DNA from 2 places in the Micromonospora peucetia genome. Region 1 is predicted to be linked to the other one. Evidence: riboswitches for the same ligand, from Rfam matches in the RefSeq annotation. Region 1 holds a riboswitch; the other holds the start of a gene.
The links. A riboswitch is a leader RNA that binds a small molecule or an ion and turns the genes downstream of it on or off. The one in region 1 is predicted to bind thiamine pyrophosphate.
Positions count from the first base shown of each region.

Region 1 (6,055 bases):
GGGGGCGGTGTCGATCCGGCGCAGTGCCAGGGTGACCAGCTCGGTCCCGGAGGCCCGGATCGCGTCCTCCAGCACCCGCAGGTTCGTCGCGCCGCCGGTGCCGAGGACCAGCCGGGACGTGAAGCTCACGCCACCCAGGTCGAGGCTCACCGCGTCACCCGCCCTGGGCGGCACTGAGCACCTCGACCCGGTCGCCGTCCCGCAGCACGGTCGCCGGCCAGCCGGTACGCGGCACCACCTCGCCGTTGACCGCGACGGCGAGGCCACGCCGCTGGTCGGTGACCGCGCGAACCAGGTCCGTCACGGTCGAACCGCCGGGCAGGCTGCGCCCGGCGCCGTTCACCGTCAGTTCCACGTGTGCTCCTCCTCGGGTACGGACGGTCCGGAACCGGACCGGGCGGCGGTGGCCGGGGTGAAACGGGCCGGGGTGAAGGGGGCGAGCAGGGGGTCCGCCGTGCCCGTGCTGATCAGGTCGGCGATCAGGTCGGCGGTGACCGGGGTGAGCACGATGCCGTGCCGGTGGTGCCCGGTCGCGGCGAGCACGCCGGGCCGGCCGGGCAGCGGGCCGAGGATCGGGGCGTTGTCGGGGGTGCCGGGGCGCAGGCCGGCGAGGGCCTCGACGAGGTCGTACTCGGCCAACTCGGGCAGCAGGTCGACGGCGGCGCGGAGCAGGCGCAGCACCGCCCCGGCGGAGACGTCGGTGTCGGTGCGCTCCTCGACGGTCGCGCCCACCACCACCTCCCCGTCGGAGCGGGGCACGAGGTAGACGTGCTCGCCGTCGGCGTACCCCCGGATGACGTGCCGGAAGCCCGGCGCACCGCCGCCGGGCGCGCGGAGCCGGACCAACTGCCCCTTCACGGGCCGCACCGGCAGCCCGGTCAGGGCTGCCGCGCCGCAGCCGGCCGCGACCACCGTGACCCCGGCCTCCACGTCGGACAGCCGGCGCACGGCGGCGGGCACCAGCGTGGCGCCGGCCCGTTCGGCGGCCGTGCGCAGCGCCGGCACCAGCCGCCGCGGGTCGACCTGGTGATCGGTGGCGGCGAGCGCGCCACCGCGCACCCGGGGGGCCAGCGCCGGCTCGCGGTCCCGCAGCGCCGACGGGCGCAGCGGCGTCACCGGCAGTCCGATCCGCTGCTGGTACGCCCACAGCCGGCGCGCCTCGGCCAGGTCGTCGGTGGTGAGCCCGACCATCAGGGTGCCCTCGGTCCGGTAGCCGACGTCCACGCCCGTGGCGGCGGTCAGCTCGGCGGCGAAGGCCGGCCAGCGGGCGGCGGAGGCGGTCAGCAGCCCGGTCAGCTCGTGCTCACCGAAGTACGCCTCGGCGACCGGGGCGAGCATCCCGGCGGCAACGTGGGACGCGCCGGAACCCGGAGCCGGGTCGTGCACGACGACCCGCAGTCCGCGCGTCGCGCAGCGCCAGGCGATCGCCAGCCCGACCGGTCCCGCCCCCACCACGGCGACGTCCGGTCGGCTCAGCACCCCAGCGCTCCCAGCAGTTCCGCCGTCGCCCGGGCCGGATCGGCCGCCCCGGAGACCGCCCCCACCACCGCCACCCCGTACGCCCCGGCGGCCACCAGCGCGGGCACCTTCGCGGCGGTCACCCCGCCGATCGCGACGACCGGCACGTCCACGGCGTCGGCGACGGCGCGTACCCCGGCCGGGCCGATCGGCGCCGGCAGTCCCGTCTTGGTGCTGGTGGCGTGGCATGGGCCCACACCCAGATAGCTGGCCCCGGCGGCGACCGCCTCGACGGCCGTCCCCGGATCGCGGGCGGTGGCGCCGAGTACGGCGGTCGCGCCGAGCACCCGGCGGGCGGCCCCGACCGGCAGGTCGTCCGCACCGACGTGCCCACCGGCGGCACCCACCGCCAACGCCACGTGCAGCCGGTCGTTCACCAGGCAGGTGGCGTCGTACCGGGCGCAGAGCGCCACGACCCGGCGGGCCAGGTCGTACGCCTCCCGGTCGGTGGCGTCGTCGGTCACCCGGACCTGCACGACCAGTTCCGCGCGGGCCACCGCAAGGGCGGCCCGCAGCACGGTGAGCGGATCCCGCCCGGGTCGGGTGTCGGTGATCAGATGCAGTCGCCCGAGGGACGGCACGGCAACACTCCTCCCTGCGCCGGCATTACCCGGATCAGGTTCGACGGTCGGGGGCTCAAAGCCCCCCTCTCAGCCCGGTGTACCGGGCTCCCGTGGGTCACTTGCGGGTTTCACCGTACGACGGATCGCCGGATCCGCCAAGGTCGGGACGCGGATTTCACACCGTCCGCCCGATCCGCCAAGGGCCCGGACACGGATTTCACACCGTCCGCCCGATCTCGACGGTCGGGGCGGCGGGTGTGCCTCCCGTCCCCCCATGCTGTCCGGATGCCCTTCGCCGCCCGGGTACCGCCCCGCCTGGCCTTCGTGCCGTTCCGGGCCAGCGCCGCGATCGCGGACGGCATCCTGACCCGCGCCATGCTGCGCGGTTCGGCCTGGCAACGCCTGCTGCCCGACGTGTACGTGCACCAGGACGCGCTGCTCGCACCGGACCATCGACTCTGGTGCGATGCGGTGGCCCTGCTCCTGCCCCCCGGTGCCGCGATCGCCGGACCGAGTGCCGCCTACCTGTGGGGCGTTGACCTGCTGGCCCGCGACGCGGCAGTCAGTGTCCTTCTTCCTCGCGCGGCGAGGCTGCGCCCGCACCCGCGGCTCTCCGTCACCCGCTCGCACCTACCAGAAGGCGATCTGACCGGCTTCGCCGGCCTACCGGTCACCACGCCACTGCGGACGGCGTTCGACCTCGGGCGACAGGCGCCGCGCGCCGAGGCTCTGGTGGCCGTCGACGCGCTGCTGCACCGCCGGATCGTCAGGCTGCCGGCCCTGCGGGCGTACGCCGATGCTCGTCGTCGTTGGCCCGGGCTGCCGCTGCTGCGGGAGGTGCTCGCGCTGGCCGAGCCCCTGAGTGAGTCTCCGATGGAGACCCGGTTGCGGCTGCTCCTGCTCGACGCCGGGCTGCCCCCGCCCACGCCGCAGCACGATGTGCTCGACGCCCGGGGACGGTTCGTCGGCCGGGTCGACCTGGCGTGGCCGGTCCTGCGCGTCGCGGTCGAGTACGACGGCGACCACCACCGGGAACGCGCCCACTTCCGACAGGACGTCGCCCGGCTGAACGCGCTCCGCGCGGCCGGCTGGATCGTCCTCCGTTTCACCGCCGACGACGTGCTCCGGCACCGGGACCGCACGGTACGCCTCGTCACCGCCGCCCTCCGCGAACGCGCCGACGAGCGGAACCTCAGGGCTCTCACTGACCCAAGGTGACAGCCCTGACATCCCGCCCCGCCGCACCCCCGCCGCACCCCCACCCCGCCCCCGCCGAGCCTCCGCTCCGGCAGGGTCACCCACCCCCGACCGCCACACGCCCGCCGAGCGCCCTCCTGTGCACGAGCGACGGCGACGGGTGGAACACCAGGTCTGTCTCCCGAGGTCGGAGAGGTACGTGGTGTTCCACCCATCGCCGCCAAGACGCACGGCAGGACGGGCAGCCCCGCCCGGCCCGGCCAGGGGCTGGGCGGGCGCGGGCGGGCGGGCGCGGGCGGGCGGGGACGGCCGGGCGCGGATGGCCGGGCGCGGATGGCCGGGCGCGGATGGCCGGGCGCGGATGGCCGGGCGCGGATGGCCGGGCGCGGATGGCCGGGCGCGGATGGCCGGGCGCGGATGGCCGGGCGTCGACGTGGCTCAGAGGATGGCGCGCAGGGCGTCCAGGTCCTCGTCGGTGGGCTGCCAGGTGCCCGCCCGTGCGTTGGAGCGCACCTGCTCGGGCGTGGTGGCGCCGGCGATCACCGAGGTCACCGCCGGTTGGGCGGCCAGTCCGCCGATCGCCACCTGGAGCATCGACAGCCCGCGCTCGGCGGCGTACGCCTCGATCGCCTCGATGGTGTCCCAGTCGGCGGCGGCGAGTCGCTGGGCGTACCGACCGCCGCCGGCGAGGCGGCTGCCGGCCGGCGGGGCCTCGGCCCGCTTGTACTTGCCGGTGAGCAGCCCGTTGGCCAGCGGGAAGAACGGCAGCAACCCGAGGCCGAACCGCTCGCACGCCAGCACCACCTCGGCCTCGACGCCGCGCTCCAGCAGGTTGTAGTGGTTCTGCGCGCTGATGAACCGGGACCGGCCGTTCGACGAGGCCACCCAGTCCGCGTCGGCGATCTGCCAGCCGGCGAAGTTGGAGTTGCCCAGGTAGCGCACCTTGCCGGCGCGGACGAGATCGTCGAGTGCGGCGAGCGTCTCGTCGATCGGGGTGCCCGGGTCGGGCTCGTGCATCTGATACAGGTCGATGTGGTCGGTGCCGAGCCGGCGCAGCGACGCCTCGACCGCCCGGGCGATGTAGCGGCGCGCGCCCCGGGCACCGAAGTCGGGGCCGTTCATGCCGTGCATGTCCATGCCGAACTTGGTGGTCACCACCACGTCGTCGCGCCGGCCCTTGAGCGCCTGGCCCAGCAGTTCCTCGGAGCCGCCCTGCGGCTCGCCATAGATGTCGGCGGTGTCGAAGAAGTTGATCCCGGCGTCCAGCGCGGCGTCGACCACCGCCCGGGTGCCGTCGAGGTCGAGCTTTCGGCCGAAGTTGTTGCAGCCAATGCCGACCACGGACACCACAAGCCCGGAGTCGCCCAACCGGCGATAGGTCATTTGAGTCACGAGATCCACCCTATGCCGCCCGGCCGGCGCCCGCCCCGGCTCCCGCCGCGCACCCCGTCAGTCGGGCACCGTGAGCCGAGCACCCGTCAGCCGGGCACCCGTCAGCCGGGCACGTCGGCGACGAGCCGACGGGCGGCGGTGAGCGTGTCGGCCAACTCCTCCGGCGTGTTCCCGACCGCGCCGAGCAACGCCTGCGCCCGCCGGGCGAAGTCGGGCGGCGCGCCCGGCAGCCGCCCGGCGGAGGCGATCATGCCCTTCTCGTTGACCAGCCACCGCCCGGCCCGGGCGTGCAGCACCTGGGCGAGTACGCCGACCACCCGGAACAGGCAGCCGGCAACGTACCCGCTGTCGCCGGCCACGACGGCCTTGGCCGCGCCGTCGAGCAGGAACCGGGCCTCCCACCCGCCGGCCGTCAGGGCCTCGGCCAGGGCCGGCGGGTACGCGCGGGTCTCCTCCCGCAGCGCGGTCAGCTCACCGCTCGGGTCGCCGAGCACGCGGCAGAGCGCCACCTCGCCGACGTAGGCGGACGAGTAGAAGCCGAGCGGGTGCCCGGCCTGCACGCCGACCTCGTACCGGCCGGCCCGGCAGTCGGCCCAGATCCGGTGCACCCGGTCGAGGTCACGGTAGATCCAGTCGACCGCCGCCCCGCCGACGCGCAGCCATCCGCCGCCGTCGACCCAGGGCCCCCAGCCGCCGGGCGGGGTCAACTCGACCTCCCCGTCGGCGACCGCCGCGGCGACGGCGCGCAGCCCCGGCACGTCCAGCTCGCCCCGGTAGTAGAGGCCGAGGTCCCAGTCGGAGTCGGGCCGGTGCTCGCCCCGGGCCCGGCTGCCGCCGAGCGCGACGGCGACGACCCCGCCGACAGCGCAGAGGCGGTCGGCCAGGTCGGCGGGGATCACCCCACGTCCCAGACCGGCTCGGGGGTCTCCACCACCTCGTTGTCGCCCCGGAAGAGCACGAACCGGTCGAAGGAGCGGGTGAACCAGCGGTCGTGGGTCACCGCCACCACGGTCCCCTCGAACGCGGTCAGCCCGGCCTCCAGCGCCTCCGCGGAGGCCAGGTCGAGGTTGTCGGTGGGCTCGTCGAGCAGCAGCAGCGTCGCGCCGGACAGTTCCAGCAGCAGCACCAGGAACCGCGCCTGCTGCCCGCCGGAGAGGGTGCCGAAGCGCTGGTCGCCCTGCCCTGCCAGCTCGTACCGGCTCAGCGCCGCCATCGCGGCGTGTCGGTCCATGCCGGCCCGGTGCTCGTCGCCCCGCCAGAGGGCCTCGACGAGGGTCTTCGCCATCAGCTCCGGCCGGTCGTGGGTCTGCGAGAAGTGTCCGGGGCGCACCCGCGCGCCGAGCCGGGCCACCCCGTCGTGCACCACCGGCGCAAGCGCGGCGGCG
Region 1 is NZ_FMIC01000002.1:2,873,060-2,879,114, reverse strand. Features, by position in the region: gene GA0070608_RS13590 (thiazole synthase) at 1-150, opposite strand, end outside; gene thiS (sulfur carrier protein ThiS) at 155-355, opposite strand; gene thiO (glycine oxidase ThiO) at 346-1,479, opposite strand; gene thiE (thiamine phosphate synthase) at 1,473-2,099, opposite strand; TPP riboswitch at 2,094-2,203, opposite strand; gene GA0070608_RS13570 (DUF559 domain-containing protein) at 2,367-3,299, shown strand; gene GA0070608_RS13565 (aldo/keto reductase) at 3,717-4,679, opposite strand; gene GA0070608_RS13560 (nucleotidyltransferase domain-containing protein) at 4,772-5,569, opposite strand; gene GA0070608_RS13555 (ABC-F family ATP-binding cassette domain-containing protein) at 5,566-6,055, opposite strand, start outside.

Region 2 (6,055 bases), 660 kb from region 1:
GGTGCCCCGGCCGCGTCGAACCTCGGCGGTGGGGATGCGGGATCTTCGGCACAAGATGATCATGGCGTTGGACGCCGCCGATCTCGGTGACCCGACCGTCCCCACGCCGCCGGGTGCCGCGCCAGGACACGATGATCGTCACCCGGGTGCCGCGCGGCTCGCCGCTACACCACAACCCCGCCCCGCCCTGTCCTGTCCCACCCCACCCCGCCCCGCCCCGCCCCGCCCTCGCCCCGCTCAGCTCGGCGATCTTGCAGTTTTGGCCCCTGCAAATCGCCTATAGGGGGCATAGCGGGGGCCGAAACTGCAAGATCGCGGGGGCTGGTGCGGATCGTGGCGGGGTTGCGCGGTGCCAACGGGCGGCGTCGTGGCGGGCGCGATTCTCGATCGGGGCGGTAATTCGGCTGCGCGTGAACGGTCCGGCCGGATAGCGTGTGGGCATGCGTATCTGACGCCCCACCTCCGAGCCGACCCGCCGCCCCTGCGGCCGTGGGTCCGCGTGCTCCCGGGCGTCCGCATTCCGTACCTGCCGCCGAGCGGCGGTGTTCGTCGTGGTCGATCCCGGGCAGCAGTCCCGCTCCCGCCCGACCGTCGCGCGACGGTCATCGACGAGGCGGGCCCCGTCACCGGACGTCGCGCCGGGGCGTTGGGCCCGCAGACCAAGGAGGCACCGGATGCCCGCCAAGCGCAACCCGAAGAAGTCCCGTACCGCCCTGCCCAAGCCGTCGGTCGCGGACCTGACGCCGGTCAACCTCGGCGAGGTGGCGGTCGCGCCGATCGTGCCGACGCTGCCGGTCGACCGGCCGGCGGCGCCGAAGGCCGGGCCGCCGGTTTCCGGCGGCGGCCGCTCCGGTGCCCTGCGTGACCAGAAGGCCGGTCAGGCCCGCCGGTACGCCTTCCGGCGCAGCTGACCGTGCCAGCCGGGTGGAGCCGTCGTGACCGACGACTCCACCCGGCCCGTCAGCCGATCATCGGCCGGCACCAGTCAAGCGAGAAGCGGTCAGCGATCGGGGGTGTCTCAGCCGATCAAGGGCGTGTGCCGATCGGGGGGAGTGTCGGTCGATCAAGGCGTGTCAGCCGATCAACGAGCGTCTCAGCCGATCAGCGGGCGGAAGGTGCCGAGCAGCACGCTGACGGTGAGCGCGGCCCCGGCGAGCGCCGCCGAGCAGACGATCAACAGGCCGTCGGCGGCGACGAAACGCTGTTGCCGGGCGACGGTGCGCGGGGTCCCGGCGTCGAAGCCCCGGGCGTCCATCGCCACGGCCAACCGGGTGCCTCGGCGGATCGCTCCGACCAGTAGTGCGAAGGCCGTCGAGGCGAACAGCCGCAACTTCGCCAGCGGGTTGCGACCGGACTCGACCCCTCGGGCGCGACGCGCCATGGAGATCATTTGCCATTCCTGCCCCAGCAGTGGCACCAGCCGGAACGCGGCCAGTGCCCCGATGGCGAACCGGGCCGGCGCCTTCGCGTTCTGGATCAGCGCGTCCGCCAGGTCGGTGGGGTCGGTGGTGGCGAAAACGATCACGCCGGGCAGCGCCACCGCGAACATGCGCAGCACCAGGCCGAGCGCGGTGAGCAGCACCCCGGAGGTGACCACCACCGGGCCGGCCTCGACCAGCACCCGGCCGGAGCGCTCGGCCGCGAACAGCACCAGCGTCACCACCACGCCGACCGCACCGACGAGCAGCGGCCACGTCCGCCGCGCCAACACCCGCAGCCGGACCCCGAACAACGGCAGCACGGCCAGCTCCACGGCGATCGCGATGGCCGGGGCCACCGGGTCCAGGGTGGCGATCAGGATGAACGAGAACACCAGCGCCGCGACGAGCTTGGCCACCGGGTTGCGCCGGGCCAGCGGCGCCCCCGGCGCGGCGACCGGCTCGAAGCTGATCATGCCCGCTCCGGAGCGCGACGGGTGACTGGTGCGACAGCCGGGTGTGGGCTGGTCACGGGCGCTCCAGGATGAGACGGCGGTCTGCCAGGGCGGCGACGAACTCCGGGTCGTGGGTGACCGCGACCAGGCCGTGCCCGGCGTCGCGCAGCTCGGCGAAGAGGTCCACCAGCTCCAGCCAGGTGCGCCTGTCCTGGCCGAAGGTCGGCTCGTCGCAGACGAGCAGGCGGGGCGCGGTGGCCAGGGCGGTCGCCACGCTCAGCCGCCGCGCCTCCCCGCCGGAGAGGGTGTACGGGTTGGCCGCCGCGAGTTTCGTCAACCGCAGCCGGGACAGCAGCCCGTCGACGGTGGACCGGATCGCCGGCTCGGGCTGGCCGGTGCGGCGCGGGCCGAGCGCCAGCTCGTCGTAGACGGTGTTCGCGACGAACTGGTGCTCCGGGTCCTGGAAGACCGAGCCGATCCGGCGGGCCAGTGCCGGCGCGCGCCAGCGGTGCGGGGGAGTGCCCGTGTCGGTGCCGGCCAGCGCCGTCGTCGCCGCGACCCGGCCCGCTCCGGGCTTGAGTAGGCCGCCGAGCAGCAGTGCGAGGGTCGACTTGCCGGCCCCGTTCGGTCCGAGGACGGCGAGCGCCTCGCCGGCGCGTACCGCCAGGTCGACGGCGGCCAGCCGGGGCGGCAGGCCGAGCCGGTCGGCGGTGACCAGCACGTCGCCGGCCGGGGTGGTGGCCTGGCGGGGCGGTACCGGACGGCCGGGCACCCAGACGCCCTCGGCGGCGAGTGTGTCGCCGTGCGTGCCGAAGACGGCCTCGGGAGTGCCGTCCGCGCGGACGCCGCCGCCGGGTTCGAGCACGACCACCCGGTCGACCAGGGGCAGCGCCTCGGCGACCCGGTGTTCGACCAGGATCAGCGTGGTGTCGGCGTCCAGCGCGCCGGCCACCGCCGCCCGGATCAGCGCCGCGCCGGTCGGGTCGAGGTTGGCGGTCGGCTCGTCGAGCAGCAGCAGGCCGGGGCGCAGGGCCAGCACCCCGGCCAGCGCCAACCGCTGCTGCTCGCCGCCGGACAGGGCGGCGGTGGGGCGGTCCCGGGGGTACGGGAAGCCGACCCGGGTCAGCGCCTCGTCGACGCGGGGCCAGATCTCCCGGGCGGGGATGCCGCGGTTCTCCAGCCCGAACGCCACGTCGTCGCCGCTGCGGGCCATCACGAGTTGGCTCTCCGGGTCCTGGAAGACGATGCCCACCCGATCCCGGCTCTCGCGGGGGTCGAGCCCGTCGACCTCTACGGTGCCCTCCTGCTCGCCCGAGTCCTCGGGCAGCAACCCGGCCAGCGCGGCGAGCAGGGTGCTCTTGCCGGCCCCCGACGGTCCCAGCAGCAGCACCCGCTCGCCGGCCTCCACACGCAGATCCACCCCGCGCACGGCCCACGCCCGCCGCCCACCATGCCGCCACCCGAACCCCCGCAGCACTACCGCCCCCACAACACCCACCCCCTACCCCGTCCCCGACCCACCCCTGGCGTTGATCATGAGGTTGGCGGCACTCCCGGAGATCCACATCGCCGTCAACCTCATGATCAACCGGCTTCCCGCGGCGTGCGGGTCAGATTGGGGTGCGGTCGCGGCCCGCGGGGAAGCGGTCCAGGGCGCCGGTGGTGGCCAGGGCGCGGGTCAGGGCCCAGGCGCCGGCGCCGGCTACTGCGGCGGCGCTGACGATGGTGAGCAGGGCGTAGGGGATGCGGTAGCTGGCCAGGGCGTACTCGCTGTTCCAGACGAAGAAGTCGAACAGTGCCGCGCCGAGGCCGGTCAGCGCGCCGGCGATCAGCGCGGTGGGCAGCCGGAACGAGCGGTACCGGAACGCGGCGAAGGCCAACTCGGCGCCGAGGCCCTGGATCAGGCCCTGGACGATGGTGACGCCGCCCCACTCCGCGCCGAGCAGCGCGGAGACTGTCGCCGCCACCGCCTCGCAGAAGAGCGCCGCGCCGGGCTTGCGGATCACCAGGCCGCCGAGGACGGCCGGGACCAGCCACACGCCGTACATGATGGCCTGGCCGGCGGGGAAGAACGCGAACGCCGGGTCGACGGCCCGCCACAGCAGGCCCCAGGCCCAGAAGATGACGCCGAAGGCCACCGCGATCACCGCGGCGACGACGATGTCGACGGTGCGCCACCGGGTGGTGTTGTTGTCTCGCATGATTGCTCCCAGTTCTGAACGCGAACCAGGAGAAGACGCACGCCGCGTCCGGATGTGCCGGACGTCGACGCGGCTGGAGGTCGACCGAACTCCCTGCGCTGGCATTACCCAGATCAGGTTCGAGGGTCTGCGGGCGGTGCCCGCACTCTCAGCGCTGTGCGCTCCCCTGTCGGATATGAAGTTGTCGCGCCGACGCTAACACCTTTGAAGATCAACAGGCAATGTGATCTTTCCGCAGCTCACCGGCGCGATCGATCGACGCCGTCGATCCCGCCCCGGATGGTACGAGTGACCCACGCCGACCGTGGGTAGGCTCACGATCATGCGGATCGAGACCCGGGGGTTGACGTTCGACGTCCGCGTCGGCGGACCGGAGGGCGGCGCACCCGTCCTGCTGCTGCACGGCTTCCCCCAGCACGGCGGGGAGTTCGACGACGTGGTGCCCGCGCTGCACGCCGCCGGCCTGCGTACGTACGCGCCGGACCAGCGGGGCTACTCGCCGGGCGCGCGGCCCGAGGCGGTCGAGGCGTACCGGCTGCCGGAGCTGGTCGCCGACGCGGTGGGCGTACTCGACGCGTTGGGCGTCGACGCGGCGCACCTGGTGGGGCACGACTGGGGCGCGGTGGTGGCCTGGGCCGTCGCGGCCGGCCACCCCGAGCGGGTCCGCACGCTGACGGCGGTCTCCGTGCCGCATCCCGCCGCGATGGCGTGGGCGCTGGCCGAGGACCCGGGGCAGAAGGCGCGCTCGGCGTACATGACGCTGTTCCGCAAGCCGGGCAAGGCGGAGAAGGCGCTGCTGGTACTGGGCGCGACCGGGCTGCGCCGGATGCTGCACGGGGTCGGTGGCGACGCGCGGGTGGCCGCGTACGCGGACCCGATGCGTGAGCCGGGCGCGTTGACCGCCGCGCTGAACTGGTACCGCGCCATGTCCCGCCGGGACCTCGCGGCCACCGGGCCGGTGACGGTGCCGACCACGTTCGTGTGGAGCGGCCGGGACATCGCGATCGGCCGCACCGCCGCCGAGGCGTGCGCCGACCACGTGAGCGCCGACTACCGGTTCGTCGAACTGCCCCGGGTGAGCCACTGGATCCCCGACGAGGCGCCCGGACCGCTGGCCGAGGCGATCCTGGCCCGGGTGCACGACCCGGCCTGACCCTCCCCGCGACGCCGCCGGCAGATGCCGGGCCCCATTCCCGACGGAGGTACGACATGGACGGAGCAGACATGACGGTGAGCGCCGAGGACTTCCTGGCCGTGGTGACCGCCACGATGAACCAGGTGGCCGAGAGCCAGCGTGCGGCGGTGGGGCTGGCCGCCGACCTGATCGCCGAGGCGGTACGCGCCGACGGCGTGGTCCACGCGTTCGGCACCGGCCACTCCGAGGCGCTGGCCATGGAGATCGCCGGGCGGGCCGGCGGGCTGGTCCCGACCAACCGGATCGCCCTGCGGGATCTGGTGCTTCTCGGCGGTGCCCCGGCGGACACGCTCGGGCCACTGTTGGAACGCGATCCGTCGGTGGCGCACCGCCTCTACGAGTTGGCCCCGGTCAGCCCCCGGGACGTATTCGTGCTCGCCTCCAACTCGGGCGTGAACGGCGCGATGGTGGAGTTCGCGTCGCTGGTCAAGGAGAAGGGGCACGGGCTGGTCGCGATCACCTCGACGCGGCACTCCGGGCAGATGACCTCGCGTCACCCGTCGGGCCGTAAGCTCGCCGACTTCGCCGACGTGGTGCTCGACAACGGCGCCCCGTACGGCGACGCGACGCTGCCGTTGCCCGGCGGCGGCGCGGTCGGCGCGGTCTCGTCGATCACCGCGGCGCTGCTGGCGCAGCAGATCACGGTCGAGGTGGTGGCCCGACTGCTGGCTGCGGGGGAGCGGCCCCCGGTCTACCTGTCGGCCAACATCGCCGGGGGCGACGAGCACAACAACGCCCTGGAGGCCCGGTACGCGGGCCGCATCCGGCGTGGCTCCTGACGGTCGG
Region 2 is NZ_FMIC01000002.1:3,532,006-3,538,060, forward strand. Features, by position in the region: gene GA0070608_RS16580 (hypothetical protein) at 675-911, shown strand; gene GA0070608_RS16585 (energy-coupling factor transporter transmembrane component T family protein) at 1,094-1,894, opposite strand; gene GA0070608_RS16590 (ABC transporter ATP-binding protein) at 1,947-3,362, opposite strand; gene GA0070608_RS16595 (ECF transporter S component) at 3,484-4,074, opposite strand; TPP riboswitch at 4,147-4,252, opposite strand; gene GA0070608_RS16600 (alpha/beta fold hydrolase) at 4,397-5,227, shown strand; gene GA0070608_RS16605 (sugar isomerase domain-containing protein) at 5,299-6,048, shown strand.
Region 2: it holds a riboswitch for thiamine pyrophosphate, as region 1 does, so the genes downstream of both, GA0070608_RS16595 (ECF transporter S component) here and thiE (thiamine phosphate synthase) in region 1, are expected to answer to the same signal.